DNA from 4 places in the Neobacillus sp. K501 genome. Region 2 is predicted to be linked to each of the others. Evidence: riboswitches for the same ligand, from Rfam matches in the RefSeq annotation. Region 2 holds a riboswitch; each other region holds the start of a gene.
What was found. Region 2 has a riboswitch for S-adenosylmethionine ahead of ACWM35_RS19490 (O-acetylhomoserine aminocarboxypropyltransferase/cysteine synthase family protein). Riboswitches for the same ligand answer to the same signal wherever they lie in the genome.

Region 1: it holds a riboswitch for S-adenosylmethionine, as region 2 does, so the genes downstream of both, ACWM35_RS17625 (YezD family protein) here and ACWM35_RS19490 (O-acetylhomoserine aminocarboxypropyltransferase/cysteine synthase family protein) in region 2, are expected to answer to the same signal.
Region 3: it holds a riboswitch for S-adenosylmethionine, as region 2 does, so the genes downstream of both, ACWM35_RS15900 (homoserine dehydrogenase) here and ACWM35_RS19490 (O-acetylhomoserine aminocarboxypropyltransferase/cysteine synthase family protein) in region 2, are expected to answer to the same signal.
Region 4: it holds a riboswitch for S-adenosylmethionine, as region 2 does, so the genes downstream of both, mtnK (S-methyl-5-thioribose kinase) here and ACWM35_RS19490 (O-acetylhomoserine aminocarboxypropyltransferase/cysteine synthase family protein) in region 2, are expected to answer to the same signal.

Annotation. Positions count from the first base shown of each region.
Region 1 covers NZ_JBSLYA010000008.1:57,538-65,277, forward strand. The annotation lists gene ACWM35_RS17600 (DUF6220 domain-containing protein) at 1-195, opposite strand, end outside; gene nirB (nitrite reductase large subunit NirB) at 534-2,942, shown strand; gene nirD (nitrite reductase small subunit NirD) at 2,960-3,283, shown strand; gene ACWM35_RS17615 (formate/nitrite transporter family protein) at 3,359-4,213, shown strand; gene cobA (uroporphyrinogen-III C-methyltransferase) at 4,226-4,999, shown strand; SAM riboswitch class I at 5,171-5,271, shown strand; gene ACWM35_RS17625 (YezD family protein) at 5,368-5,496, shown strand; gene ACWM35_RS17630 (phosphoadenylyl-sulfate reductase) at 5,579-6,295, shown strand; gene ACWM35_RS17635 (anion permease) at 6,319-7,377, shown strand; gene sat (sulfate adenylyltransferase) at 7,451-7,740, shown strand, end outside.
Region 2 covers NZ_JBSLYA010000009.1:167,935-175,674, reverse strand. The annotation lists gene sufC (Fe-S cluster assembly ATPase SufC) at 1-602, opposite strand, end outside; gene ACWM35_RS19505 (MetQ/NlpA family ABC transporter substrate-binding protein) at 994-1,836, opposite strand; gene ACWM35_RS19500 (methionine ABC transporter permease) at 1,850-2,479, opposite strand; gene ACWM35_RS19495 (methionine ABC transporter ATP-binding protein) at 2,517-3,542, opposite strand; SAM riboswitch class I at 3,711-3,818, opposite strand; gene ACWM35_RS19490 (O-acetylhomoserine aminocarboxypropyltransferase/cysteine synthase family protein) at 3,943-5,259, opposite strand; SAM riboswitch class I at 5,584-5,684, opposite strand; gene ACWM35_RS19485 (SCP2 sterol-binding domain-containing protein) at 5,761-6,120, opposite strand; gene ACWM35_RS19480 (thioredoxin family protein) at 6,226-6,531, opposite strand; gene ACWM35_RS19475 (toprim domain-containing protein) at 6,539-6,895, opposite strand; gene ACWM35_RS19470 (YusG family protein) at 7,029-7,268, opposite strand; gene gcvH (glycine cleavage system protein GcvH) at 7,387-7,740, opposite strand, start outside.
Region 3 covers NZ_JBSLYA010000007.1:16,140-23,879, reverse strand. The annotation lists gene argH (argininosuccinate lyase) at 1-351, shown strand, start outside; gene ACWM35_RS15910 (hypothetical protein) at 501-974, shown strand; gene ACWM35_RS15905 (hypothetical protein) at 988-1,575, shown strand; SAM riboswitch class I at 1,697-1,806, shown strand; gene ACWM35_RS15900 (homoserine dehydrogenase) at 1,876-2,889, shown strand; gene ACWM35_RS15895 (YfhD family protein) at 2,940-3,128, opposite strand; gene ACWM35_RS15890 (YfhE family protein) at 3,233-3,367, opposite strand; gene recX (recombination regulator RecX) at 3,512-4,321, shown strand; gene ACWM35_RS15880 (SDR family NAD(P)-dependent oxidoreductase) at 4,332-5,009, opposite strand; gene ACWM35_RS15875 (YfhH family protein) at 5,105-5,428, shown strand; gene ACWM35_RS15870 (small, acid-soluble spore protein K) at 5,478-5,642, opposite strand; gene ACWM35_RS15865 (YfhJ family protein) at 5,781-6,050, shown strand; gene ACWM35_RS15860 (metal-dependent hydrolase) at 6,082-7,062, opposite strand; gene mutY (A/G-specific adenine glycosylase) at 7,186-7,740, shown strand, end outside.
Region 4 covers NZ_JBSLYA010000001.1:571,551-579,290, reverse strand. The annotation lists gene ACWM35_RS02840 (B12-binding domain-containing radical SAM protein) at 1-339, opposite strand, end outside; gene ACWM35_RS02835 (2-oxoacid:acceptor oxidoreductase family protein) at 728-1,741, shown strand; gene ACWM35_RS02830 (thiamine pyrophosphate-dependent enzyme) at 1,741-4,035, shown strand; gene mtnK (S-methyl-5-thioribose kinase) at 4,081-5,265, opposite strand; SAM riboswitch class I at 5,372-5,531, opposite strand; gene ACWM35_RS02820 (carbon-nitrogen family hydrolase) at 5,609-6,394, opposite strand; gene ACWM35_RS02815 (aminotransferase class I/II-fold pyridoxal phosphate-dependent enzyme) at 6,505-7,683, shown strand.

The DNA.
Region 1 (7,740 bases), on a different contig from region 2:
GATCAGCATCATTACCGGTACAAATTCAAATAAATGAACAAAACTGGTATGCTTTATCCAATGTACAGGGTTCACAAATATGGCTAAACCAGCTAGAAATACCTGCGCAACAACACTTATGACAAACAGAACGGCAAGAATGGCGAAAATTTTTTTACTAAACTTATTTCTTCTAGACTTTTCCTCATACTTCAATTTGAAATCTTCCTTTCTTCTCTCTCTATTTGCAGTATATCAAGGTTATAAACAATAAAATATGAGCCCAAGACGTAATTTTCGCTACGTCTATAGTCTTAGATTAATGTCTGGAAAAAGAGGAATAGTTTTGACGGCTGCTCCTGATGTAGAGCGGCATTTTATTTGCAAAAAAATGTATCCGTTATCATCATTAGAAAATAAGGATTTTCGTAGCTTTAGAGTTTTAACGCAATGAAATTCCGTGTTAGATAACCTTCCACAATCATGTAAAAAGACTTCTCGAAATGATATAAAATATTCAGACAATCCATTTCTTGTAAGGAGGGTTATAACACATGGAAAAACAAAAACTAGTAGTCATTGGTAATGGGATGGCAGGGGTAAGGGCTGTTGAAGAAGTGCTTAAAATAAACCCTGATCAATTCGAAATTACGATTTTTGGCAGTGAACCTCACCCGAATTATAATCGTATTCAGTTATCAACGGTTTTACAAGGTGGGACTTCCGTTCGTGATATTACGATAAATGATTGGTCATGGTATGAAACCAATGGCATTCACCTATATACGGGCGAAACCGTTTTATCGATTGATACGAGAAAGCAAATCGTTCTTACCGATAACCAAAGAAAGGTAGCCTTTGACAAACTAATCATCGCAACAGGATCAAATCCCTTTATGCTTCCATTACCTGGTGCCGATAAGGAAGGGGTAACAGCCTTCCGAAATATTAAAGATTGCGAAAAGATGATGGAATACTCGAAAAAGTATCGGAAAGCCGCGGTTATCGGAGGAGGGTTACTGGGACTGGAGGCGGCTCGAGGTTTATTAAACCTAGGGATGGAAGTTGATGTGATTCATATTTACGATTACTTAATGGAACGACAGCTTGATCGCACTGCCGGAAAGCTGTTACAAAAAGAATTAGAAGCGCAAGGGATGAACTTCTTATTACAAAAGAATACTGCAGAGATTTTGGGCAGAAAACGTGTAACCGGCTTAAAATTTAAAGATGGAAGTAAAATCAAAGCTGATTTAGTGGTGATGGCGGTTGGAATTAAACCAAATGTTTCGCTCGCTCAAGCTGCTGGAATCCCGGTAAACCGCGGAATTATCGTGAATGACTTTTTAGAAACGGGAGTAACGAATGTTTTTGCAGTAGGAGAATGTGCCGAACATCGTGGGATTGCCTACGGTCTAGTCGCCCCTTTATATCAGCAAGGACAAGTGTTGGCCAGGCGTATATGTGGAATGGACGCAGCTCCATACCAGGGTTCCGTGCTTTCGACTCAATTAAAGGTATCTGGCGTAGAGGTATTCTCAGCTGGAAAAATCAATGAGGATGAAAATACGAAAGTTTATAAAATGTATGATGACTGGCGCGGAGTATATAAGAAAGTACTGATTGAAGACGGGAAAATAACAGGTGCTGTTCTTTTTGGGGATACGCAAGAAGGCAACAAGCTGTTAAATTTTATAAAAAATGAAGCAAAGGTCGAGGAGTATTTACAAAGTGATTCAAATGAAGCTCCACAGATAAGTGGCGTTCAGAGTATGGCGGATGAGGAGCTAATCTGCGGATGTAATGGGGTCACAAAAGGAGCGATTATTGAGGCAATCCAAACACAGGGTTTAACAACGGTGGAACAGGTGAAAGGCTGCACCAACGCCTCCCGCTCATGTGGTGGTTGTAAATCACTCGTCCAAGATTTACTTTCATGCACACTGGGTGATCAATTTCAGGTAGAACAAAAAGAGGCAATTTGCGCTTGTACATCCTTATCAAGAGATGAGGTTTTACAAGAAATCCGTGAGAAAGGTCTAACCCATATTCGTGAGGTGATGTATGTCCTTGGCTGGAAGACAAATGGATGTTCTAAATGTAAGCCTGCCTTGAATTATTACTTAGGGATGGTTAATCCGTTGTTTTATCAAGACGAACGTGAAGCTCGATATGTCAATGAACGATTACATGCCAATATCCAAAAGGATGGAACTTACTCCGTCGTCCCAAGGATGTACGGTGGGGTCACCACTTCAGAGGATCTGCGAAAAATTGCCGATGTGGCGGATAAATACAAGGTTGGTTTGATCAAAGTGACGGGGGGACAGCGCATTGATTTACTAGGGGTAAAGAAGGAGGACCTTCCAAAAATTTGGGAAGAGCTGGATATGCCATCAGGATTTGCCTATGCCAAAGGAGTAAGAACAGTCAAAACCTGTGTTGGCGAAAACTACTGCCGGTTTGGAACACAAGATTCTATTAGTCTAGGAATCAAAATAGAGAAGAAGTTTGAGGGCTTGTACACCCCTCATAAAATTAAAATGGCGGTATCGGCCTGTCCGCGAAATTGTGCAGAAAGTGGAATAAAAGACGTTGGCATTGTTGGAGTCGAAGGGGCTTGGGAAATGTATGTGGGTGGAAACGGTGGTACCCATCTGCGCGAAGCAGATCTCCTCTTTAAACTGAAAACAGGGGACGAAGTGTTGGAAATGACCGGAGCTTATCTCCAATATTACCGTGAAACTGCTAATTATTTGGAAAGGACCTCAGCTTGGGTGGAACGCCTTGGACTTGACCATATTAAAAGAGTGCTAGAGGACAAGGGAAATGTAATGAATCTCAATCGCCGAATGAACGAAGCGCTATCTGTGGTTCAAGAACCATGGCAGGAGACGATTCACAATAAAAACCTAGTAAAAGACCTTTATGAAACGGTGAAGATTCCAATAGAAACCCATTAATCACTGATAGGAGGGAAATAATGAAAAAAACCATTCGTCATGTGTGGATAGGAAAGCTAACTGATCTACCACTAAAATTAGGAAAAACGGTCATGATAGGTGACAAGGAATTGGCGGTGTTTAAATTAGAAAATGGAGATATTCGAGCAATTGAAAACCGCTGCCCGCATAAAGGAGGGGTTCTAGCGGAGGGAATTGTAAGTGGGGAATTTGTCTTTTGCCCGATGCATGATTGGAAAATTTGTGTAAGTGACGGGAAGGTTCAAGCACCAGATGTGGGCTGCGTCCAGTCTTATCCGGTAGAGGTTCAGGAGGATCAAATTTATATAGTTATAGAATAGGTGAATTTAAGAGAGAAATATTTTTAGGGGTCTATGAATGGGTCGGTCTAATAAAAGACTTAAGGGAGTGAAAAGATGGCATTGGTGAGTCCGTATCAAGTAGTCGATAATATGATTCAAGCTGGAGAGGCAAAATCAAAATTGCCAGTTAAAGATTTATTAATCCGTGGAGTGCTAGCTGGAGCACTTCTTGGCTTTGGTACAACCTTAGCTTTTACTGCTGAGATTCAGACTGGGATGGGAGTTGTTGGCGCCATCCTTTTCCCGGCAGCTTTTGTCATTATCATTCTTCTCGGGTTGGAATTGGTTACGGGTAGTTTTGCACTCATCCCTGTTGCGGTCATGGAAAAAAGGGTTTCAGTGATTGCGATGCTAAGGAATTGGTTTTGGGTGATTATAGGACATCTCATCGGGGCGATTTTTTATGGTGGTCTTTATGTCATTGCCGTCACCCAACTTGGCCATGTAACCGATAATGGAGTTGCAACTAAAATCATCGCAGTTGCAGAAGCTAAAACGAACGGTTATAAAAACATTGGAATAGACGGGTACATCGTGGTTATCGTCAAAGCGATACTCTGTAATTGGATGGTCACACTAGGTGCCGTAATGGCCATGACTGCTAAGTCTGTAATTGGAAAAATTGCCGCCATGTGGCTACCAATCTTAATTTTCTTTGCACAAGGGTTTGAGCACGCTGTTGTCAACATGTTTGTAATCCCAGCAGGCATGATGCTAGGTGCGGAAGTGTCTATGGCAGATTGGTGGATTTGGAACCAAGTTCCTGTATTGGCAGGAAACCTGATAAGTGGATTGCTTTTTACAGGGGCAGCCCTTTATTACACCTATCGAAAGGCAGAACCGAAAATGGTTTTGGATATGGCTAAATCTAAGCCAGCTATTACAAATACACAAAGGGGTTCAGTATAAAGGAGGGCTTAGATGGGAAAAGCATTTATCGTGGGCGCTGGTCCTGGAGACCCAGAATTAATTACTGTAAAAGCATTAAAATGTATTCAAGCTGCAGATGTCATTCTTTATGATCGCCTTGTAAATGCTGCTCTATTAGAAGAAGCAAAAAAGGGATGTCAGCTGATATATTGTGGCAAACGGCCGGGTCATCATACCATGAACCAGGAAGCAATCAATGATTTGTTAGTCAAATTCACCGAGAAGGGTAAAATAGTGGTCCGTTTAAAAGGTGGTGATCCTTTTGTCTTTGGTCGCGGGGCTGAGGAAGCTGAGGCGTTAGTAAAAATGGGTCTTTCCTTTGAAGTAGTTCCTGGAATTACTGCCGGCCTAGCCGCACCTGCCTGTGCAGGGATTCCGATCACACATCGTGAACTTGGCAGTTCATTCGCTGTTATAACAGGACATTGCCAGACAGGTCTACCAGTGGATATTGATTGGAAAAATCTAACCAAAGCCGTTGATACCATCGCTGTTTATATGGGGATTCGCAATCTCCCTTATATATGTCAAGAATTACTGTACCATGGGAAAAATGAAAATACACCTGTTGCGGTTATCCAGGAGGGAACAACGGTAAACCAGCGGACAGTAATTGGAACGTTAAAGACCATTGCTGCGATCGTTGAAAACGAAGGGATAAAAAATCCAGCAATGATTGTGATTGGTGAGATAGTAAAATACCGTGAAAAAATAAGGAAGCTAGAATTTGAGGAAAGGCCTGAAAAATATGTGACCATGGCCTAAACTTGAGCAGGTAAAGAGAAGCGTCATGTCGGGTACAACTCGATTATGGCGCTTTTCTTTCATTTGGAGAATCCTTTTATTTTCCCCTTCATTTTAATTTTCTAAATTTTAAAGTTTTTCATTTACATAAAACCTATTGGTATGGTAGGATTAATTTCATCAATTACAAAATTCTTATCTAGAGTGGCAAAGGGACTGGCCCGATGATGCCCGGCAACCTGCTAAGCAAGGTGCTAATTCCAGCAAAATGATTTCATTTTGGGAGATAAGGTGTTACCTGAGCAGTTAACGCCTTTCCTAGATGGAAGGGTGTTTTTTATTAGAAAGGAGGGCGAATCACACTGAAACCAGAAGACAGAGAAGAAATCATGACACATCTTGAGAAAATGCTGGAAACACTACAATTTGGATCCATCACCCTTGTTGTCCAAGACGGAAAGATTGTACAAATTGAGAGAAATGAAAAGGTTCGTCTTCAATCGAATAAAAATCGCTGACTAGAAAAACTAGAGGCGGTCTCCATCACTAAGCTTAAGTGGAGACTGCCTTTTTTTATTGAATGAAAGGAGGTTTGCAGCCATGACGGGTGCAATAACCTATCAAAATTGGAATCCATTAAAAAACTCTTTCACAATTGATGACGAAACAAAAGGAGCACGTTCTGTTTTAGAGTGGGCCTACAGCTCGTATCCGGAAGAAGAACTTGTGTATGCATCTAGCTTTGGAGCAGAGGCCATTGTCTTAATTGACTTAATCCAGCAAATAAAGCCAGATGCCCATATTGTCTTTTTGGATACAGGCTTACACTTCCCTGAGACCTATGATGTAATTAACAAAATCGAAGCTCGATTCCCGAAGCTGAGAATCGAACGGAAACTGCCAAAGCTTAGCCTTGATGAACAAAGAGAACAATACGGATCAGCATTATGGAAAAGAGAGCCAAACCAGTGCTGCCAAATTCGTAAAGTGATTCCATTGAGGGAAACGTTGACGGCCAAACAAGCCTGGATTTCTGGATTGCGCAGGGAGCAATCACCGACAAGAGCAAACACGGAATTTATTAATAAAGATGATAAATTCGAGAATATCAAAATTTGCCCATTAATCCACTGGACCTGGGATGAGGTATGGGAGTATATCCGAGACAAAGACCTTCCCTACAATTCCCTGCATGATCAAAATTACCCGAGCATCGGTTGTTTCCCTTGTACGCAGCCTGTTTCAGCAGATGGTGATTCCAGGGCAGGACGATGGGCGGGAAGCGGCAAGACGGAGTGCGGCTTGCACACTCGTTAAAGGAGGGCTATTGATTGCTCACAATGATTGCAATTTCCATTGGTTTATTTTTTGCCATAAATATTGGCGGTAGTGGGGCTGCTGCTTCGATGGGGATCGCTTATGGTTCCGGGGTTGTCAATAAACGGTTAGCCTTAATGCTCTGTGGCATCGCCGTGTTTTTAGGTGCTTGGCTTGGCGGTGGTGAAGTCGTGAAGACAATTGGCAGCGGAATTGTTCCTTCCAGTACTTTTACGGTCCCAATAGCATTAATTGTATTGGCATCAGCGGCCCTGTCACTGTTTTTGGCCAATATCTTTGGGATTCCACTTTCTACTAGTGAAGTAGCTGTGGGTGCCGTTGTCGGGGCAGGGATTGTTTATCAATCTGTATTTATCGGCAGTCTCGCCTGGATTATGTTCTTTTGGCTGCTTACACCATTTGCTGCCTTCATCATCGCCATTTTGGCTTCTTATTTGTTAAAAAACAAATATTTTACTCGGTGGATGAAGGCTCCAAAAGCGGTACCCCTTTTATCAGTTCTCGTTGTATTTATGGGATTGTTCGAAGCCTTTTCGGCTGGAATGAATAATGTTGCAAATGCGGTAGGGCCGCTTGTCGGCGCTGGGATTCTTACAACAGATAAAGGAATCCTATGGGGCGGATTATTTGTAGCGGCTGGAGCATTGATTCTCGGTCATCGTGTTTTAGAAACAAATGGGAAGAAAATCACCACCTTAAAGTTGGAAGAGGGCTGTGTCATCTCAGGTACCGGAGCAACAATTGTGACAATTGCATCCGTCTTTGGGATTCCTGTCCCATTAACCCAAATTACAACTTCATCGATCATTGGAATCGGCTTCGCCAAACACGGGAAATCCGTTTTGAAAAAAGGCATAGTGGTTCAGCTATTAACGGTTTGGATTGTATCGCCAGTGCTGTCAATGGTATTGTCGTATACCCTAATCCAGTTGATCATTGAACATAATTTTTATCCAATTGTGGCGATGATAGGTGTATTGATTTCAGTATTCGGAGTGATGTCATTGATGAAACGACCGAAGTCTGCCTTAACGATGTCCCAAGAAGCAGCAAAGGAATAAGGACAAATATATTAATTCCATTTACTAGGTCCGTAAATAAACGGCTAAATATATAAAGAAAGGTTTGATTCTGTTGTCATTTTTACCAGCACCTCATGGAGGAAAATTAATTCAAGCATACGATCCAGCTTATGATGTATCCCAAATCGAAAAAGAAATCCAAATTGACGCGATTGCCTTGAGTGATCTCGAATTAATTGGGGTTGGTCTTTTCAGTCCATTAACAGGATTCCTCGGAAAAGCAGATTATGACTCTGTCGTCTCAAATATGCGTCTAGCAGATAATACGATTTGGTCGATTCCGGTGACATTGCCTGTATCCTATGAAACTGCTGCATCCCTTGAAGTGGGGGAAGTAATCAA
Region 2 (7,740 bases):
AAGCAGCCAAAATCTTCGCCGCGCATTTCGTTGATTCCTTTAGAAACAACCTTAAGGGCATCGATGTCTAACCCTGAGTCGATTTCATCTAGGATCGCCATCTTTGGCTCAAGCATCATTAATTGTAAGATTTCATTACGCTTCTTTTCCCCGCCTGAGAAACCTTCATTTAGGTAGCGTTGTGCCATATCTAAATCCATTTCTAGGAATTCCATTTGCTTATCCATTTTACGAATGAATTTCATTAATGAAATTTCATTACCTTCACCAAGACGGCTGTTGATTGCTGAACGTAAGAAATCAGCATTGGTAACACCATTAATTTCGCTTGGGTATTGCATTGCTAAGAACAGACCCGCACGAGCACGCTCATCCACTTCCATTTCAAGGACGTTCTCGCCATCTAAAGTGATGCTTCCGCTTGTTACTTCATATTTTGGATGACCCATGATCGCTGAAGATAAAGTCGATTTACCTGTACCATTTGGTCCCATAATTGCGTGGATTTCTCCACCTTTTATTTCAAGGTTTACACCTTTTAAAATTTCTTTCCCATCGATTTCCACATGTAAATCTTTAATCGTTAAAGTTGACCCAGCCATATTTATACCTCCGCAAAGATAGTTTTGTATCTTGTAGACCAAAAATTCTGGTCCCAAACTCTATTCTCACTTTATTCTCATTACAATATTATAACAAATAGTATCTGTTAGCAACTCAAATGCAAGATTAACTCTTTATAAAAATAGAAATAAAAATAATTTTATTTTCACTAAACACAAGCCAAATGAGAAAAACGATCAGACAAGTTATGCTTGTAATATAATAATTCAGAATTTTCGAGTTTGTGACCGTTTTATTTTAGAACATACGAATTAAATCATAACGTATTTTTTACTATTTTGCCAAGCCTTCCTCATTCGATACCTCTTCCTAAAAATAAGAAGCCAGTGAATCACTGGCTCCTTATTTCTTCTTATTTAATAAGGCATCTTATTCTGTAACCGGAACAACTGCACCTTTGTATTTATCAAGAATGAAGTCTTGGATTTCTTTAGAACGAAGTACTTCAACTAATGTTTTAATCGCATCGTTCGTTTCGTCGCCTTTACGAACTGCAATCACGTTCACATATGGAGATTCTTTATCTTCAATCGCAATAGAATCTTCAATCGGGTTTAAGCCTGCATCGATCGCGTAGTTTGAGTTGATTAACACGGCATCGCCTTCGCCGTTATTAAAGATTTGTGGTAATAATGATGCTTCATAATTTGTATCAAACTTGAGTTTCTTCTTGTTTTCTACTACATCTTCCGTAGTTGCTTTTGTTTTATCAATTCCATCTTTAAGCTTAATTAATCCCTCAGCTTCTAGTAATGATAAAAGACGACCGTGATCCGCTACTGAGTTACTCATAATTAATTGTGCACCTTCTGGAAGCTCATCCAAGCTCTTAAATTTCTTAGAATAAACGCCAATTGGTTCGATATGAATACCGCCAGCATTAACAAAATCATAACCATTTTCTTCGATTTGAGAATTTAAATAAGGAATGTGTTGGAAATAGTTTGCATCTAGTTCTTTAGATTCTAACGCTTTGTTTGGTAATACATAATCTTGGAATGTTTCAATTTTTAATTCAATACCCTTTTCTTCAAGAATCGGTTTTGCTTCCTCTAAAATTTCTGCATGAGGAACGTTAGAAGCACCTACGACTAATTCCGTTTTTTCACCAGCTTCTTCACCGCCGCCATCAGACTTCTCTTCTGATGTTCCACAAGCTGCTAAAACCAATACAAATGATACTGCTAATAATAAACTTAACCACTTTTTCATTTTGACCTCTCCTTTATCGTTTATCTAATTTTGTAGTGATAAGATCACCAATAAACTGAATGATAAAAACAATGACTAAGATGATAATCGTTGCAACTAAGGTTACATCGTTTCGACTTCGCTGGAAGCCTTCGAGATAGGCAAGGTTACCAAGTCCACCTGCTCCAATGACACCGGCCATGGCTGTATATCCAACAAGCGCAATCGCCGTAACGGTAATACCAGAAACTAGAGCTGGCATAGATTCTGGGAGTAAAACCTTCCAGATAATCGTATTCGTGGTTGCCCCCATGGATTTTGCTGCTTCAATGACACCTTTATCAATTTCCCTCAAGCCAATCTCAACCATTCGTGCATAGAACGGCGCGGCTCCAATAATTAAGGCAGGGAGTGCAGCATTCTCACCAATCATCGTACCAACCAATAACTTAGTGAATGGAATTAATAGTACGATTAAGATAATAAAAGGAATCGAACGAAAAATATTAACAAAAGCTCCAATAACGGTGTTGACCGGTTTGTTTTCCCAGAGATTGCCTTTACCAGTTAGAAATAACAGCAAACCAAGTAAAATTCCTAGAATAAATGTAGCTAGGACCGATACTCCTGACATATAAAGCGTTTGGACTGTTGCTTCCCACATTTCTTCCCAATCAATTTCTTGAAAATATGGTTGATTACTATTCACTTGTTACCACCTCCACTCCAACTTGCTGCGAGCGAATGTAGTCTACCGCTTTATTCACTTCTGCAACCTCACCATCTAAATGGATAAACAAGGTTCCATAGGAGCCGCTTTGCGTTTGTGAGATCTTCCCTTGGAGGATATTTACGGTCACCTGATGATGACGAATCAAATTGGTGATAACCGGCTGCTCAGCTGATTCCCCAATAAACGTAAGCTGGATAACCTGACCAGAATGGTAACGATCAAGAAGATGCTCCGCCGTTTCTTTCGTTTCTTCCGGCTCGGTAACCTGTTGAACGAATCTCTTTGTAATCGGCTGCTGTGGATTTTTGAATACATCCAATACAGGACCAAGTTCCACCACTTTGCCACTTTCCATGACAGCAACCTGATGGCAAATTTTACGAATGACATGCATTTCGTGCGTAATTAACACGATTGTTAGCCCAAGCCTTTTATTAATGTCAACCAATAATTCCAAAATCGAATCGGTCGTTTGTGGATCAAGTGCCGAGGTTGCCTCGTCACAAAGTAAAACCTTTGGATTGTTTGCAAGTGCTCTAGCAATCCCAACCCGCTGTTTTTGTCCGCCGCTTAGTTGGGAAGGATAAGCATTTTCTCGACCCTCTAATCCGACTAATTTTATTAATTCGTTAACTCGCTTTTGTCTTTCAGGCCCTTTCACGCCAGCGATTTCTAGCGGGAAGGCGATATTCTCACTTACTGTTCTCGACCAGAGCAAGTTGAAATGCTGAAAGATCATGCTAATTTCCTGACGTGCCTTCCGAAGTTCACTGCCTTTTATCTTTGATATCACTCGGCCCGCAACCGTAACAGAACCTTCTGTTGGCAGCTCCAAACCATTTAACATGCGGATTAAGGTACTTTTACCTGCACCACTATAACCAATGACGCCAAATATTTCTCCTTCTTTAATTTCCAGATTCACATTGTCGACCGCTTTGAGCTGTCCCTGCTTGGAAGGAAAAATCTTTCGGACATCTTTTATTGAAATCATCGAATCACCTACTTTTTATCCAGAAAGTTAAATAATAATTACGAAAATTCAGAATGTGTTTCTTGCCTTACATATAGGTTTTGACTGTTTATATGAAAAGATTCTTATTTTACTAAAATAAAAAACCTTTCTGCAGGCGGGCAGAAAGGCATCATAAATGAATCCTTTCTCCCATCTTCCAAAGCATACGCTTTGTGTGAATTGGCACCATTTCAATAAAATATTGACGGTTGCCGGGCTTCATCGGGCACATCCCTCCACCTCTCTTGATAAGAGCATTAAGCAATCCTATATTCAATTAATTCGTTCACTGATTAAAGTAATTATTTTATTACGAAAGCTATCGTATCATGGATAAAAAGAGCTGTCAACGAAATTTTCTTCCTATTTCGAAAAAAAGTTAAGCTTCTGCCTTTAGGGATCCAACACCTGTCGCTGCCTCAATTGCCGCTTCTAAATCCTCGATGATATCGTCCACATTCTCGATTCCAATCGAGAGGCGAATTAAATCCTCGGAAACACCAGAAGCTTTTAACCCCTCAGCATCTAACTGCTGATGCGTGGTGCTGGCAGGATGAATAATAAGGCTTTTGGCATCGCCAACATTGGCAACATGAGCAAATAATTGCACAGAATTAATTACTTTTGCCCCTGCTTCTCGGCCGCCTTTAATTCCAAACACAATCATCGATCCTGCCCCTTTAGGCAAATACTTCGTTGCTAATTCGGAATCAGGATGGGAGGCATGACCCGGGTAGGAAACCCAATCCACCGCAGGGTGATTCACTAAATATTCCACGACCGCTTTTGTATTGGCGACATGCTCTTTCATCCGTACATGCAAGGTTTCAAGACCTAGCGTAAACAAAAAGGCATTTTGTGGGCTAAGTGACGGTCCTAAGTCACGCAGCAGCTGTACACGTGCTTTCACAATGTAGGCCACTGCACCTAGTGCCTCTGCATAGACAAGATCATGGTAGCTGGCATCCGGTGTCGTAAACCCAGGGAATTTCGCTGAATTCCAGTCAAATTTCCCACCATCCACTATGACACCGCCTGTTGTTGTTCCATTGCCTAAAAGCCATTTCGTGGCAGAATGAACGACTATATCGGCACCATGTTCGATTGGCCGGCATAAATACGGTGTAGCAAAAGTATTATCAATGATTAATGGAATACCAGACTCATGAGCAATCTCAGCTACTTTTTCAATATCAAGAACGCGAAGGCTCGGATTACCAATTGTTTCAGCAAATACTGCCTTTGTTTTTTCAGTGATCGCATCACGGAAATTCTCTGGGTTCTCAGGGTCGACAAATTTCACCTTGATCCCGTACTTAGGCAGGGTAACAGCAAATAGGTTATAAGTACCGCCATAAAGAGTAGAAGCTGAAACAATTTCATCCCCAGCCTCAGCAATATTTAAAATGGCTAATGTAATCGCGGCCATACCACTTGCCACGGCAAGGGCTCCAACCCCTCCCTCTAAGAGAGCAATTCTTTCTTCGAAGACGGTGGTTGTCGGGTTATGAATACGGGTGTATATGTAGCCTGACTCCTTTAAAGCAAACAGGTTTGCAGCATGTTCTGTATCTTTGAATTGATAGGCATTGTTTTGGTAAATCGGTACTGCTCTTGCTCCTGTAACCGGGTCTGGAGATAGTCCTCCATGAACACCTAGTGTTTCAAAACGATATTTTTTTTGATTCTCTCCCATACAAACATTCCTCCTATATTTTAATATTGTCTCTTATCGTAATCTAGGCTGATTTCGAAGTGGTTGGATTAAGCGGAGAAATTCCGGTTAATCCGGGAAATAACCCTATTTCCATAAAAATAAGGGAAGTATTTCCGCTTAAGTAGATAAATTTTTTAATATTTCTCCTTTTTTAGAGAGATAAGAGTAAATTCTCCGCTTATTTCCCCTTTCTAAGCTTCAAAATAGAGATTAGCGGAAAATTCTCCGCTTATCGATGTTCCGCTAGAGCAAAAAACTAGCCTATAATAAAAACCCCTCTTCAAGAAGAGGGGCGGTACGCTCTTCTTATCTTTCAGAGTAATACTCTGCTGGAATTAGCACCGTGTTGTATAACCGGTTGCCGGGCATCGTCGGGCCAGTCCCTCCGCCTCTCTGGATAAGATATTTATTGAATTGTCATTATTGATTGAATATTTAAAAAGATAATACACTATTGTAGGAGAAGCCGTCAATAGCTTTTTAGGAAATTAATTTTCTTTTTTGTCCATCAGGCTTTGTTAAATAAAATATCGACTCTAGCAATAATATGGTGCGAAAGGAGCCTGTAACTTTTAACTGCCCGCCCCTCATAAAATATCTTAATTTTTTCTCACCTTTTATTAGGCTTTTTATCGACTCCGCATCACCGGAAATCTCGCAGGAAATTGCTTTTTGTTTATTCTCTTCTAGAAAGATTGCGGCACCACGATGAAAAGCCATTTCGATCGTGTTTTGTTCATAAACCAATTTAATTACAAGCATTTCTAGGTTTTCCATCAATTTCAACAAATGTTCACGCTCTTTAATGGTGGTAAGAAAAGCTTTTACGGCATCTCTCATTTCAATCCCTCCGATTACCTGCTCACCCTATATATTCAGGAAATCGATTAAAATCCCTTTGTTATTCTTTCGACAAAAAAAACAGATGCCATAGCATCCGTTTTCTTATATATAGGTTTTTATTTTTTCATACAGATAAGGGACTGAGTGAAATGCGTAAACCGTTTCCACAACCTTGCCATTTTTGAAAAAAAGTAAACAAGGAACACTTTCAATTGCAAAATCTTCTGCAATCTCAGGAAAATAATTCAAATTCATTTTCCCCATATTTATATCGACCATTTGCTCAATTATTTGAAGCATTCGTGATGCGAGCTGACAAGTACCACATAGGGGTGTATAAAAGTAAACCAGACCAGTAGCATGTTGTTTAGTGAATGATGATAACTCATCAAGGCTCCATTCGTTCATTCGTTTATCAGCCCATTTCTAAGTACTCAGAATGGACATCGATGTTTGCACCTATGAGAACCGTTGCTAGGTGGTATACAGGTGCGGTAGCTACTTCACGATACATCCGATCAATATACAGGTGCTCAGCATTAGGAAATTCTCTTTTCAATAGTTTACGCAGCTTTTCACCTGCATCATCAGCGTCAACGAGGATGTAGACGTCTTTATCTTCAAGGGAATCAATCAATTCATCCAATTTGGTGATGCTAATCGTACCATTCGTACAAATAATTTCAATTGGCTCCTTTAAGATGCTCTTTACTTTTTTCTTGTCTGATTTTCCTTCAACAATAAGGACCTTGTCAGCAAATGAGTCACTCATCATCCATCACCTATTATTAAGTATGTTATTTGTTTAATGTTAACATATTCGAGAAGTATAATAACGTGTTTAATATGTTAACTATACCATGAATGCCCATTTGATAATAGGTGTCTGCACTTTCTCAAAGGCTTTAACACCATCCACCATCATCACAATCTGTATATTTTGCGTCGGGCTGTTCCGTAACGGATACATGCTGATATATCTTCCGCTGATCTACTTCAAAATGATGATCAAGCTGCACTTCCATATCCCCCGGCAATTTGATTTTTCCAATCGATGTATTTTCTAGAAATAATTCTATTTCTCCATTTTGCATTTTTCCAATGACTCTGTCAGTTACATCAATTTTTTGCTGTTTCAATGTCATTGTTAGGACCACCTTATAAATAAATTTTATTATAGTGTCCCCTACTTTTAGAATTAATCTGGAGAATTTTTTTCCAAAAAAAAACACCTTGCGCTAACAAGGTGCTTAATCCATTTGTTTAGTCTTCTTTGACCATTTCTTCGTATTGTTCTGGTGTCATTAGTTTTTCTAATTCGCTGCGGTCTGAAGGTTCAATCACGATCATCCACGCTTTTTCATATGGAGATTCATTAACAAACTCTGGGCTGTCGTTTAAATCTTCATTCACTTCAACAACTTTACCACTTACTGGTGCATATAGCTCAGAAACTGTCTTAACGGATTCAACACTTCCGAAAGGCTCATTCGCTGTCACTTCATCGCCTACTTCAGGAAGCTCAACGAAAACGATATCTCCCAACTCAGATTGTGCAAAGTGAGTGATACCCACTCGAAGTGTTGCGCCTTCATCCTTTACCCATTCATGCTCTTC
Region 3 (7,740 bases), on a different contig from region 2:
GCGCCAATGATCGAAACGATGACGGTGAATAAAGATGTCATGCGAAAAGCGATTAACAATGATTATTCGAATGCTACGGATATAGCAGATTATTTAGTGAGAAAGGGTCTCCCATTCCGTGATGCCCATGAAGTAATTGGAAAAATCGTCTTGTACGCGATTCAGCAGCAAAAGTATTTGCTTGATTTAAGTTTTGAAGAATATCAGGAGTTTAGTACGTTATTTGAAGAAGATATTTACACAGTCTTATCACCCGAGCATGTTGTCGCTGTACGCAACAGCTTTGGAGGAACCTCGCCCGAGCAGGTGATGGAACAAATTCAGTTAGCTACAAATAAACTAAATAAATAATTGAAAAAGCAGAATAGGTATTCTTGGTACTATTCTGCTTTTTTCAATTGGAAGATAAAGTATACATACTTGTGAATGATTCAGAAATCGTTAATAATGAAAAAGTAAATAGATTTATAGAACTATCGTAATAGATTAAGGAGGAAAGTATGGATAAAATAGCGTTAATAATTTCGATCATTTCATTTATCGTATCAGTCATTACTAGTTACATAACTTATCGATTTAATAAAATTACGATTAGGAATACGGCTATACTTGAGCACAACAAGCTCCTTTTAGAAATAGATAAAATCTTAATTGATGAACCTGAGTTATGGGGGATTTATGATAACCATCCGTTATCTAAAAAAGAAAATAAAGAAGATCCCTTCCTACAAGCAAAGCAAGAAGCTTTTATTTATTATTATTTGAACCTGTTTGATGTAATTTTTGAATTTTATCATAGACAAATTGTTCAAAATAGAAATGACAAAAAACAATGGAAGGCATGGACACAATTTATCGAGCATTTCTTAGAAGGCTGTTCACAGGCACGTGATACGATTAAAAAATCATATCATTTATATGATGTTGATCAAGGCGATTTTTACAAGGAAATGATTGAGAAAATTGAAAAGTAAAGGAGTGCAAATTGTGAATGAACAATATGAAAAATCCAATCTTTATAAGATAACGAAAGCATCACTTAGTGACATTCCTAGTATGTTAGAGCTTAATTACAAAATTTACCCAGCAGAATGGCATGTTTCTGAAGATTATGTGATGAAAATAATGAAAAAAAACCCTGAGGTTTACAATGTTTTAAACACAGACATGGGAACCAAGGGAATATTTAGTTTATTTCCATTAAAAAAAGAAACGTACGATTCCATACTGAAGGGAGAACTTGAGGAATCGGATTTATCAGAATATATTTTAGATTATCAGGAACCAAAGGATGTCTATTTATATTTAATTTCGTTGATCGTCGATATCCATGACGGGAATCGGAAACAATTTGCAAAGAAAATTATTCAGGGGATACCGGAAGAATTAAGGAGATTGGCAAAAAAGGGAATAAACGTTAAAGAAATAGGAGCGATTGCTATTTCACTCGATGGGGAAGCAATACTCCCTAAAATTGGATTTAATAAAGACGAGGATATACTTGCATTACATAACCATAAATATCCTGTTTTTAGAGCTTCTATTGAAGAGATCACTCGAGCAATAGTTATATAGTTTTGGAATTTAAAGTACTCAGATTGAATCTTGAGTAAATGTAATATTCAATATATATTGACAGTTTTAGAGGAATCAACTAAAATTCCTAATAATATGATAATAAAAAAAGTACATAAAACTCTTATCCAGAGTGGCGGAGGGACATGGCCCGATGAAGCCCGGCAACCATCAAGTAATCTTGAAAAGGTGCTAATTCCTGCAGGTTAATATTAGCCTGGAAGATAAGAGGAGGAAGCAAACCCTCTTCTTATGAAGAGGGTTTTCTTTTTTTAATATTCTTTCAAAGGGGTGTAGGAAATGACGGTAATCAAAGTGGCAATACTGGGATTTGGAACAGTCGGAGAAGGAGTTTATCGAACGATTCATTCACATGCAGAAGAGCTAAAGACGGTTTTAGGGAAAAAGGTAGAGGTAGCGGCCGTCCTCGTTAAGAATAAGCAATTGGAACGAAATATTGCCGAGGATATTTTGATTACCGATAATATGGATGAGATACTACAGCTGCCAAAGCTGGATGTGGTTGTTGAAGCAATTGTCGGCCGAGAACCAGCCTTTACTTTTTTAAAAAAAGCTATAGAGAAAGGCATTCACATTGTGACTGCAAATAAAGAAATGCTTGCACATCATGGAAGAGAGCTGCAGAAGCTTGCGGAAGATAAAAATGTTTCTATTGGCTATGAAGCAACCGTTGCTGGAGGAATCCCAATTATCCAAACCATCAGGCAATTACTAAAGGTAAATCGAGTTCAAAAGGTTCAAGGAATCCTTAATGGGACATCAAATTTTATCCTGACAGAAATGAGGGAGAAGCAGCAATCCTTTGAAGAAGCGCTTTTGCTGGCGAAAGAGAAGGGCTTTGCTGAAGCTGATCCGACCAATGATGTGGAGGGCTTTGATGCTTTTTATAAAACGATGATTCTCAGCAGAATTGCTTTTGGTGCGGAACCGAATTGGAAGGAAGTTGAAGTGGAAGGGATTACCTCAATAACTAGTAATCTTATGGAAGCATCAATAAAGGATGGCCTACGATATAAACATATAGCTCACATAAGTAAGGAAGGCAGTGAAATTAAGGCCGTTATTAAGCCTGTATTAGTGAACCAATCCCATCCATTTTATCATGTAGAAGGGGTACAAAATGCTGTAAATGTTTCTACTGACATTGTTGGTGACATCACCTTACAAGGTCCTGGTGCAGGCATGTTCCCAACCGCCAGTGCGGTTATTGAGGATTTGGTCTATATTTGTCAAAATAAACCGAGTAAAAATAGAATTCGAAAAGCTGAATCTGAATCGTTAGCAGTTTATTAAAGGCTTAAAAGAGAAGCATAAGACCGCTGCTTCTCTTTTATGAATTTTTTTTACTTTCTTCTTTTGTTTGTTACACGTTGGTTAGCTGCATTTGCACGAGCAGTAGCTTCGAGATCTGCTCCGTCTGCAAATTCAGCGGAATATTCCACATCAATTCCGTCTGACTTCATGTTTTTTGGCACTTGTGGAAGTGACCCTTTATTTTTATCACGTGTTTTATGTCCTTGCGCACGACCCATTAATAAAACCCCTTTCAAAATGAGCTAACAGGGACCTAGAAAGGTTCCCTTATTAGCATTTACTTTTGAAAAGGGTTCATGAATGGAAAAAACTCCAAAAATCCTTATAGCTTTGTTTTTCTATCAGTAAATCCGCCTGCACGGTCTGCCATTTTAAATTCACGTTGATATAATACCTCTTGTGTACTCGTTAAGCTGTACTTCCCTCTATCCTTATCCTTTTTCTTCTTTTCAGCCATATTGCTCATTCCTTTCAACATGTATTGTTAATCGATAAAGCTAAATGGTAAAAAATAAATCACATCTTCCATTTTTACCTATTAAGAAAGGAATGATACAAACTATCGTGAAAAATATGGTAAAGTTATCTTGAGGTGAAAAGGATGGCTATAATTACGAAAATCACCACTCAGAAGAAAAATCAGGATCGGTTTAATATTTTTATGGATTACGGCAAAGGTGAGGAATATGCCTTTAGTGTCGATAGTGATGTCTTAATTAAATTTCAATTGAAAAAGGGCATGGAGCTTGATGATTTTTCGTTTTTAGAAATTCAGTATCAAGATGATATTCGCAAGGCGTATAATCTCGCCATTCATTATTTGGCTCGAAGAATGAGAACCGAAAAGGAAATAAAAGAGTATCTCCTTCAAAAAGAAATGGAAGAACCAGCAGTTAATGAAGCTCTCCATAAATTGGCAAGTCAAAAATATATCAATGACGAGGAATTCGCTTTTTCCTATGTAAGAACGCAAAAAAATACAACAGATAAAGGCCCAGATGTAATTACCAGCGAATTAAAGGAAAAGGGTGTAACCCAAAATATCATTCACAATGCGTTAAAAGAGTATCCACAATCAGAGCAAATTGAAAAAGCGACGAAGCTATGTGAGAAATTTTTTATTAAGAATAAAAAGGAGTCTGAGCGAATTTTGCGACAGAAGGCCGAGCAAATGATGCTTAGGAAGGGATACCCCTTTGCTGTCATCCAAATTGCCATCAATGAAGCTGAAGTTGAAAAGGATGACGATGAAGAGATGGAAGCAATCCAACACCAAGGTGAGAAAGCTCAGAGGAAGTATAGTAAATACACTGGATTTGAATATGAGCAAAAAATGAAGCAAGCCTTATACCGAAAAGGCTTTTCAATGGAACTTATTGAAAAATATTTAGCTGAAAATGGAAAATCATGACGCACTCACGTCATGATTTTTTACTTTCAATAATAATCGAATCCTGGTCAAGTTGTTTAAAAATGAGATCGGCTACTTCCCGTGGAGATCGTAAACGAGAGGGGTCTGATATATGAGTGCTGCCTGCCCAAAATGGAGTATTCATCCCACCCATATAAACTGCTTTAATTGCTAGATTACTTCCCTCGTATTCCTTTTGCAAGCTTTCCGTAAACCCTCTTACGGCAAATTTACTTGCTACATAAACAGCTTCATTGACTTTTCCTCTAAGACCAGCTGTTGAAATGATATTTATTATTTGACCTTCATCTTGCTTAGCTAGAATAGGTAATACGGCTTTTGTCAAAAGAATGGTGCCGAGGATATTGGTGTTAAGCATTTCGATGATCTCCTGCTCACTACTTTCGAGAAATGGACCAAAATGACCAACACCTGCATTGTTCACTAGACCAAAGATAGAATATTGCTTGCACCATTCGCTTACCTGGTTTGATATGTCATCCGTGTTGCTGATGTTGATGATGGCATAATCAGCCTTACCTCCAGCTGCTTCAATTTCGTTTTTCACAGCTGAAAGTTTTTCAACGGTTCTTCCAGTTAATAACAAATGAAACCCCTGCTTAGAAAAGCCTAATGCTAATTCCTTACCCAAACCAGATCCGGCTCCAGTAATAATGATGGTTTTCAATACACTCTCTCCTTTATGTACAACTTCAACCTTTATTATTTTACTTGATATCACTATACTAAAATAAAAGAAAAAATTAAATGGGAGTGGGTTAAATGCAGCAAGAGAAACGTTACAGTGAAATGACAGAGCATGAATTAAAACAAGAAATTGCCCAGCTTAAAGAAAAAGCCAGAAAAGCGGAACAAATGGGGATGGTTAATGAGTTTGCTGTATTAGAAAGAAAGGCGGTTATGGCACGAGCATATTTATTAAATCCCGATTCCTTTGCTCCTGGAGAAATATATGAAATTGAAGGTGCTCCTGGAGAATACTTTAAAATTGATTATATGAATGGCGTTTTTGCATGGGGATATAGACTAAGAGGAGATGGGGCAGAAGAAGCATTACCCATCTCGATGTTGAAAGGCACAAAATAAGGACAAACCAGAGTGTGTTCTCTGGCTTGTCGTTTTTCTTATCTAAAAATTAAGGTGAATCGTTGTAGCGTTGACTAGAAGCACGCATCCGCTCTTGAGGGTGTGTATTGATCGTACCGTCGGCTCTTGTAGATGCATACTCGGCCTTGGCACGTGGTTCACCTTCAAGCTTGTTATTATTTTGGTTTGGGAAATTTTTCGCTTTATTTCTCATGCTTTACCTCCGTCTAAAAGGGAATGAGAAACCGTGAAAAGCAAAGTGTTTTAATAACAAAGCTTATCACGTGATTATAGTATTTGTCATTGCTGCCGTGGATATGTTATAAGAAATTGGTAAAAAGGGAGTGGATACATGAACGATTTCCATGAAAAATTAACACAACGATTATTAGAAAAAAATCAACAATTATCATATAACCAAGCTCGTACTTGGGTAGAATTAATGTGGGACGATTTTGAAACAACCTCGGCAAAGGCTGGCAGGGATTATCTCGGGAGTGAAATGACTGAAAGAATTGTGGAACAATGGATTGATCATTATGGCAGCAGATTACATGATTTTGTAGCCAAAAATCCGAAATATAAACACTTCTTAAATCAAGATAATAATACAATAAATTAGAAAAGGCGCGTGACATCATGTCACGCGCTTTTTAGCTTGGTAAGATGTTTAGCTTTTTTCGCAGTTTCTTTTCACTGAATACCCATCCTGTATAGGAGCTGACTGGTTGTAAATCCAGATCCAATTGTACAACAGCGACAAAGGGGTAATGTCCATTGCTTCGGTACCTTAAGTCAATGAAACGGACTTCATAATAGTCGTCATATTCATCTAGTTCCCAGCGATAAACAGGTGAGAAAGAGAGAAATGCAGCAAGGTTCTTATCCTTTTTTGCCGCTTCAATAACAGGTGTTTCTGGAACAGGTACCCGATTAAAAACATCCAGAATTTCTACGGAAGATTCTATGGCCTTGCCAACAAAAAACTTTTCTTCGTTCATCGCAGCAATTCTCCATTGATGGAATTTCATCGTCGGAGCAATAATGATTTCTGTTGCGTTTGGTATGAGTTTTTTTACTTCCCGCAATACTTTTCTCTGTGCGTGAAAACGGAGGAAGTAGTAGCCAATAATAACCGTGAACATGGATAGAAAGGTATAGCCAGGGTCAGCACCAAAAACCCATATAACAATAGCCACGATATGGATAGCAAAAATAATTGGATCAAATGTATTGATTACCCCTAAAGCAACCCATTTTGAAGAAAAAGGTCTTAGTGCCTGTGTACCATAGGCATTAAAGATATCGACAAATACATGGATGAAGACAGCTGCAAATGCCCACCCCCATAGGTGGAGAAGATTGGCCGTCGGGAAAAATGGATAGATCACTGCCAAAAGAACAAGTGGCCACAAAAGAACGGCTGGGATAGAGTGAGTGACACCACGGTGATTTCGAATGTAGATTGCATTGTTCCGCAACTTTAGAACTGTATCGATATCAGGTATTTGTGAACCTGCAATCGTTGCGATTAAAACACTTGCGGCTGTAGCAGAGCTTCCAGCCACTACGGGATCGAGTGTCGCTAGGCCTCCTAAGGCAATTCCCATTACAACGTGAGTTCCAGTATCCAAAAGGAAAAATCCCCCTTCATTAAAAATCTTGTCAAATTCCTTAAAAAGGCTTATCGTAAAAAAATGCTTACTAATATATTTCCTAATTTCGAAATGGTTTAACATGCTGGAGGAATAAAAGTGATGGCAAGTGAATTGAAAAACTTAGAAAAAATGGATGTAAATTTATTTCAAATTGATTTGATCTCTTGGTTTAAATCGGAACAGCGTGATCTTCCGTGGAGGAAAGACCAAGATCCCTATAAAGTATGGGTTTCGGAAATCATGCTGCAACAAACCAGAGTAGATACTGTTATTCCTTATTTTAATCGATTTATTGAATGGTTTCCAACAATAGAAGACTTAGCGAATGCAAATGATGATAAAGTTCTTAAAGCCTGGGAAGGACTTGGGTATTATTCAAGGGTTAGAAATCTACATTCTGCTGTCAAAGAAGTAAAAGAAAAATACAATGGGCAAGTCCCTAATACACCAAAAGAGATTTCTGAACTCAAAGGAGTTGGCCCTTACACTGCAGGAGCGATTTTAAGCATTGCTTATGGTGTTCCCGAACCTGCCGTTGATGGGAATGTTATGAGGGTATTGTCGAGAATTCTCTCCATTTGGGAGGATATTGCTAAACCGTCGACTAGGAAGGTGTTTGAAGAAGCAGTGCGCCGGCTTATTTCCCATGATGAA
Region 4 (7,740 bases), on a different contig from region 2:
ACCCATAACGATAAAATCAATATTTGGATTTTTTTCCATCCATTCACCGGTATCATAGCTGACTTCTGGCCCACCTAATACGATCACGATGGAAGGGTTTATTTTCTTCAACATATTAATAACTTTTAATGTTTCTTCAATATTCCAGATGTAGCAGCTGAAGCCGATTACCGTAGGGTTTTGCTGGTAAAGGTCAGTAACAATATTCATAACAGGGTCTTTAATCGTGTATTCCTTAATTTGTATTTCATGCTCAGGGGCAGCATAGGATTTTAAATAACGAATGGCCAGGTTTGTATGGATATACTTGGCATTCAAGGTCGAACAAATAACATTCATAGTAAAACTCCTTTGTATAATTGAAAACGATATTTTATTATAGTTTATTTTATCGGAATTAGCTAGACAGGGACATAAACAAGGCTCACATCCAATACGGTGTGAGCCTTGCTATGCTAGGTTGGAGAGAGGTATTATTGTCTGTTGTACTACAGTTTTCCACCTGTTATATTTTCGTATTACTGTAAAATGATCAATTAAATAAAGGCTTCAAAGAAAAAATTTAATTGTGTTATAGGAAATTTTTGTTGATGTTTGATTTTTGTCACAGCGTAATATTCAAATTTCCCCTACAATAATTTTGAAAGTTTTATGTATTTAATTTGTATTTTATTTGTATTTTATTTGAACGAGCAGTAGTTTTGCTATCTATATGGGGAGGGATAGTATGTCGAAATTACCGAAAAAAAATGACCTTGGATTTTTTGAAATCCGCTTAGAATCCATTGGTGGCTTAGGAGCCAATCTGGCTGGAAAAATGCTTGCTGAAGCGGGAGTATTAGGTTTAGGACTAAACGGTTCTAATTTTTCGTCCTATGGATCTGAGAAAAAGGGATCACCGGTAAAGAGTTTTATTCGCTTTTGTGATGCAGATGTAGAAATAAGAGATCATAGCCCGATTGAGCAGCCGCATGTAATTGGCGTTTTTCATGAAGCACTCTATAAAACGGTAGATGTTGTAAGCGGTTTGAATGCGGATGGCATTGCATTGGTCAACTCTTCAAGAGAATTTGATGAAGTCAAGACCGATTTGCAGCTTGAATACGGTACACTTGCGATTGTCGATGCGTTAACAATTGCAGTTGAGGAAAAAACAAAGGTAAATACAGCGATGCTTGGTGCCTTATACCGAATTTGTGATTTTCTAGATCCGGATTCAATGCGAAATGTCATTCGCAAAACTTTTGAAAAGAAATACCCTCATCTAGTTGAACCAAATATTCGTACGTTTGACCGAGGTTACAATGAAGTTCAATTTAAAAGATACGAAGTTCCTGTAGATGCTGAGGGGAAAAGCTTCACAAGAACGGTACCACAATTAGGTTATTTAACCCAGGAAATTGGCGGAGTAATGACTGCACAGGCAAATAGTATTTTAAAAGATTTAAGTGGATCACGACAAGGATTCCTGCCAGAGTTCAGTCAAGAAAAATGTATTCATTGTGCGGCATGTGACAATGTATGTCCGGATTATTGTTTTGTTTGGGAAGAAGGCGAAGACAAGCGCGGAAGAAAGCAAATGTTTCTTAAGGGAATTGATTATCAATACTGTAAGGGTTGCTTAAAATGCGTTGAGGCATGTCCTACCGATGCGCTAGGAGATCTGCGTGAAATGATTGGGTATGCGGATGCGAACCGGGTAAAGCAAAACTTTCCTTATGTAACAGGAGGTAGTTTCTAATGGCTATTTTGGAAGATAAATTAACAAGTCAGAGAGTTGCTGAACAACTTTCAACCTTTGAATCCGGAAATGAAATGGCTGCGATGGCAGCTGCTCAAATTAATTATCATATCATGGGGTATTTTCCAATCACGCCATCTACGGAAGTTGCTCAATTTTTAGATCAAATGAAAGCACGTGGCGAGCATGATATAAAATTGATTCCGGCGGATGGAGAGCATGGCTCTGCAGGAATTTGCTACGGTGCAGCAGCAACTGGTGCCCGTGTATTTAACGCGACAAGCGCAAATGGTCTTTTATATATGATTGAACAGCTGCCAGTTCAAGCTGGAACTCGCTTTCCAATGGTTATGAACCTAGTTACCCGGGCTGTTAGTGGGCCGCTTGATATTAGAGGAGATCATTCTGACCTTTATTTTGCATTAAATACTGGGTGGGTTATTTTAACGGCAAGAACTCCTCAAGCTGTTTATGATATGAATATCATGGCATTGAAAATTGCCGAGCATTCAAAAGTGCGACTCCCAGTTATTGTTGCTTATGACGGGTTCTTTACTTCCCATCAAAAGCGGAGAGTAGAGTATTTCAAGGATCGCAGCATTGTTCAGCAATTTGTTGGTGAATGTCCAACCGATTACCATTTTGCTAGAGATCCGAAGAAACCTGTTACGATTGGCGCTCATATGAATGGTGACGATCTCATGAACAATCATTTTCAGCAGTCAGAAGCAATTTACGCAGCTGGTGAAGTATATAAAGAGGTTGCAGCAGAATATGCACGTATTTCAGGGCGTGAGTTTCCAGTACTTGATTTATATCAAATGGATGATGCTGAAGTCGCATTGTTCCTATTAAATTCTGCCGCTGAATCAGCTAAAGATGTAGTTGATCAGCTTCGGGCGAAAGGAATAAAAGCGGGGGTAATTAGTCCAAATATTATTCGTCCATTCCCTGCCAAGGAAATCCGTGAAGCTCTTAAAAATGTAAAAGCATTATTAGTGGGGGAACGTGCAGATTCTTATGGTGCAAATGGACCGAATTTAACACATGAAGTCAAATCAGCGCTTCAAGATGATCGTGAAAATCAAACAATCGTTTTAAGCCGCGTCTTTGGACTTGGCGGTAAGGACTTTTACGCAAGTGATGCACTAAACTTCTTTGAAATGGCGATCTCAGCAATGGATAAAGGCTGCGCTGATAAACCATTTGATTATTATGGCCATATACCAGGGAATCCGGACAACATTCTTAAACCGGTCATTACTCCACAACATGGCGATGTCTATAAATCGGGATTAATTGAAGTGAAAATGGATGAAGAAATGAACAGGTTAAAGGTAAAGATCCCGCCATTACGAGCACTCACAACTAAACCAAAGCGGATTGCCTCTGGACATGGTGCATGTCCTGGCTGCGGAATTTTTGCGGGATTGGAATTGTTCTTTAAAGGGATTGAGGGAGATATCGTTACACTATTTCAAACAGGCTGTGCTTATGTGACAACGACCTCTTACCCGCATAGTTCACATAAGCAAACGATGATTCACAACCTGTTTCAAAACGGTGCCGCTACTTTGTCAGGTACACTCGAAGCATTTCTTGAGCTGAAACGCCGTGGAGAAATTGAAGTATCGGATGATGCAACCTTTGTGATGATTACTGGCGATGGTGGAATGGATATCGGTATGGGTTCTGCGATTGGAACGGCTCTACGTGGACACAAATTGATCATGCTTGAGTATGATAATGAAGGTTACATGAATACGGGTTCGCAAATGTCCTATTCTACTCCACTCGGTCATATGACGAGTACATCTGGAGTAGGGAAAATGCAAAAAGGGAAGTCCTTCCATCATAAGGATACGGCACAAATAATGGCAGCTACCAATATTCCTTATGTCTTTACTGGAGCAGAAGCGTTCCCACAAGATTTAATTAAAAAAGGTGCAAAGGCACAATGGTATGCACAAAACGTTGGGACCGTCTATGGGAAAATTCTTATTACCTGCCCGTTAAACTGGAAGTCTGAGGATCGTTATGGTGCAACGATATTGGAGGCAGCTGTCAATTCCTGTTTCTTCCCGCTTTATGAGGTTGAACAAGGGGTAACGACGATTACCTATGATCCAGAGGCAAAGAACAAACGTATCCCTATTTCTGACTGGTTAAAATACATGGGTAAAACAAAACATCTTCTCAAGGAAGAAAATAAACCAATCCTAGAAGAATTTGAAGCAGAAGTAGAAAATAGATGGCAACGCCTTAAAGCAAAACATGAAAATCCATTTTTGTAATGTAAACAGGAAAAAAGCAATCATGATGATTGCTTTTTTCCTGTTTTATAGCAGACTTTTAATTGTATTCAAAAGAGTTTCAAGATCATTCAGCTTTTTTCTTTGTTTAATCAGTACTTTTCCAAGTTCAAGGGTTTTCTGCTTTGCAGCTAAGCGGAAACTATCGTCATCAATGTGGTCTAGATCTGCAACATGGGCAAGACCAATCGTTCGACGGATTAACTCGCAGCCCGCAAAGCCAACGGCATCTTCAAAATACTTAGACAGAACATGGTTTAAAAATAAATTGGATTTTGACAGTAAGTCCTTATTTTCTGACACCCAAAGGCTGGAGAATTGTTTTTCAAAAACAGTCCAGAAATTCTCAACATGATGGACAAATACCTCACTTTTTTCATGATTTACAATCACCTGAAAAAGAAGATTAGCAAATACTTGTCCAATGTCAAAACCTGCTGGTCCATAAAAAGCAAATTCTGGATCAATGACCTTTGTCTCTTGGTTATCGGCAAAAACACTACCAGTATGCAAATCACCATGTAGAAGGGCTTCCGCTTCTGTTAAAAAGCTCTTTCTTAAAACAGCAACATGAAACTTTAAATCTTCATCATGCCAAATCGCTTCGACATCTTGGCGTAATCCTTCTTCAAATTCATTTGTTTCTGCATCAAAATAAGGGTCCGAGAAAATTAAGTCCTCCGTAATATGGCATAGGTCTGGATTAATAAACTTTGCAACTTGCTCTTTTTTTAGTTCCGGACCTAATGCATAATCTGAGGTATAGAAAAGTACTTTGGCTAGAAACTCCCCTAGATCCTTTGAGAGTAATGGATAAGTCTCACCATTAATAAAACCTGTTCGTGCAATGGTTAAATGGGATAGATCTTCCATAATTGTAATCGCTAACACATCATTGGTGAAATACACTTCTGGAACAAGATCGGGAACAATATGACCAAACACCTTCAAGGCATCGGCTTCAATTTTTGCTCTTTTTAAAGTAAGAGGCCAGCTTTCTCCCACTACCTTTGCATATGGAAGTGCTTGTTTGATAATTATGCCTTTACCACTTTTGCTTTCGACGATATGAAAGACAAGATTGAGGTTTCCGTCGCCAATTTCAGTGCATGTAAGGTCTGGGTTTTCATCAAACAACTTTAACGATATTGCTAGCTGGATTGCATCGTTTTCCGTTAATGGTTTATAGATTTCTTGATTAAGTGTCTGCAACTGTATTCCTCCTTGGTATAGGGAGGCCTGTTTATGCTGTTTTGTTAGCATGAAAAAGCCTCTTTCTTAAATCTGAAAGAGGCTAGAAGACAAATGTACTTCGCACCTCTTATCTCTCAGAAAGAATTTCCTTCTGTTGGAATTAGCACCGTGCCTTAAAGGGTAACATCCCAGCGCCTATTTGTACGCGCCCCATTTCACAATGGAATTACGGTCGGTTGCTGGGCTTCAAAGGGCCAAATCCCTCAGCCAGCTCATGATAAGAGAAAATGTAATTTTCAATTTTTTCAGTATGATAAAAATGATAACAGGATGTTAAATAAACTGTCAATAATTTTAATGATTATTTATAAAATTCTGGTTTTCGATCGGCAAAAATAGGAATTTGCTTTCGAACATTTTTTACAAGTTCTAAGTTAAGCTCTGCTGATAATATTTCTTCGTTGCTCCCAGCTTCTGCGATTACTTCCCCCCATGGGTCAATGATCATAGAATGTCCAGCAAATATATTATTGGGATCTTTTCCGGCACGATTACATGCAATAACGAAACATTGATTTTCAATGGCGCGAGCAATTAGCAATGCACGCCAGTGTGCTAAACGTGATTTAGGCCATTCCGCTACAACAAAAAGAACCTCCGCTCCCTGTTCCGTATGGGCCCGAATCCATTCCGGAAAGCGAATATCATAACAGATGACTCCCGCAAAAAGATGATTCTCTAATTCGAACAAGCCTTTTTCCGTTCCTGCTTCAAGGTATAGATGTTCATCCATCAGTTTAAAGAGATGTAGTTTACTATATTGATGGATTAGCTCTCCTTTTTTGTTGATGATAAGGAGGGTATTTTTTACCCCGTTTTCACCTCTGTTAGCTATGGACCCACCAACAAAATGTACCTGATATTTTTGTGCTAAACGTTTTAAAAAAGTGATAGAGTCCTGTCCATCCTTATCAGCAATTTCATCCAGTCGTGTTAAATCGTATCCTGTTGTCCATAATTCGGGCAGCACAATAATATCTGGAGTTTCCATCATGGCTCGGTCAATCAAACGTTCTGCTAATTGATAATTCTTACTTGGTTCACCAAAGCAAATATCCATTTGCAGGCAGGTTATTTTTAATTTCAAAAATGTTCACCCCATTGTAAATTTTGAGAAATTTTTCTTTACAAGCTTTTATAAAAGTTATATCATTTGTGACTAGAATTTCAACATAAAAAAATGAATGGGGTGAGACCATGAAACAATATCCACCATCAGAGCGATTAAAAAGTCTTCCAGACCAGTTTTTTGCTTCACTCGTGAAAAATGTGGGTCAATCGATTGCTGCAGGTCATGATGTGATTAATTTAGGACAAGGTAATCCTGATCAGCCTACTCCGGAACATATCGTGAGAAAATTGCAAGAGGCTGCAACTAATCCCGTTAATCATAAATATTCACCGTTTCAAGGACATCATTATTTAAAACAAGCTATTGCCGATTTTTATTTTAGAGAATACGGTGTTAACCTGGATCCCCATACAGAAGTGGCGATTTTATTTGGCGGTAAAGCTGGATTAGTAGAAATTCCTCAATGCTTATTAAATCCTGGTGATACTATTCTCGTCCCAGATCCAGGATATCCAGATTATTTATCAGGTGTTGCCCTAGCAAAAGCTGAGATGGTAACAATGCCGCTGCGAGAAAATAATCATTTTTTACCCGATTATAACGAAATACCAATAGATGACTTAGAAAAGGCAAAATTAATGTTCCTTAACTATCCAAATAATCCAACAGGGGCAACGGCGACGAAGGAATTTTTTGAAGAAACGGTTCTGCTTGCCAGCAAAAATAATCTTTGTGTGGTCCATGATTTTGCATATGGGGCAATTGGTTTCGATGATAAAAAACCACTGAGCTTTTTGCAAATTGAAGGAGCAAAAGAGGTTGGGATTGAAATCTACACCTTATCAAAAACCTACAATATGGCAGGATGGCGAGTTGGATTTGCTTTAGGGAATGAAAGTGTCATCTCGGCAATTGAGCTTTTGCAAGACCATCTTTATTGCAGTCTTTTTGGGGGAATCCAAGAGGCTGCTGCCGCGGCACTAAACGGTCCACAGAGATGTGTCAATGAATTAAATGAGTTATATGAGCGAAGAAGAAATGTGTTGATACAAGGTCTTCGATCCTTAGGATGGGATGTTAAGGCGCCAAAAGGATCATTTTTTGCTTGGCTAAAGGTTCCTGAGGAATTTTCCTCGGCTGAATTTGCTGATCTTCTTCTTAAGGAAGCACATATAGCGGTTGCACCTGGCATTGGCTTCGGGGAATTGGGTGAAGGCTATGTCCGAGTTGGACTCCTAACATCCGAAGAAAGACTTGAAGAAGCAGTCAGAAGAATCGGCACTTTAAAAATTTTTAAAAAATAGATTGACAAACATTTTATTCTTGGAATAATCTTAAATAAAGTTTAACAACATGGAAAT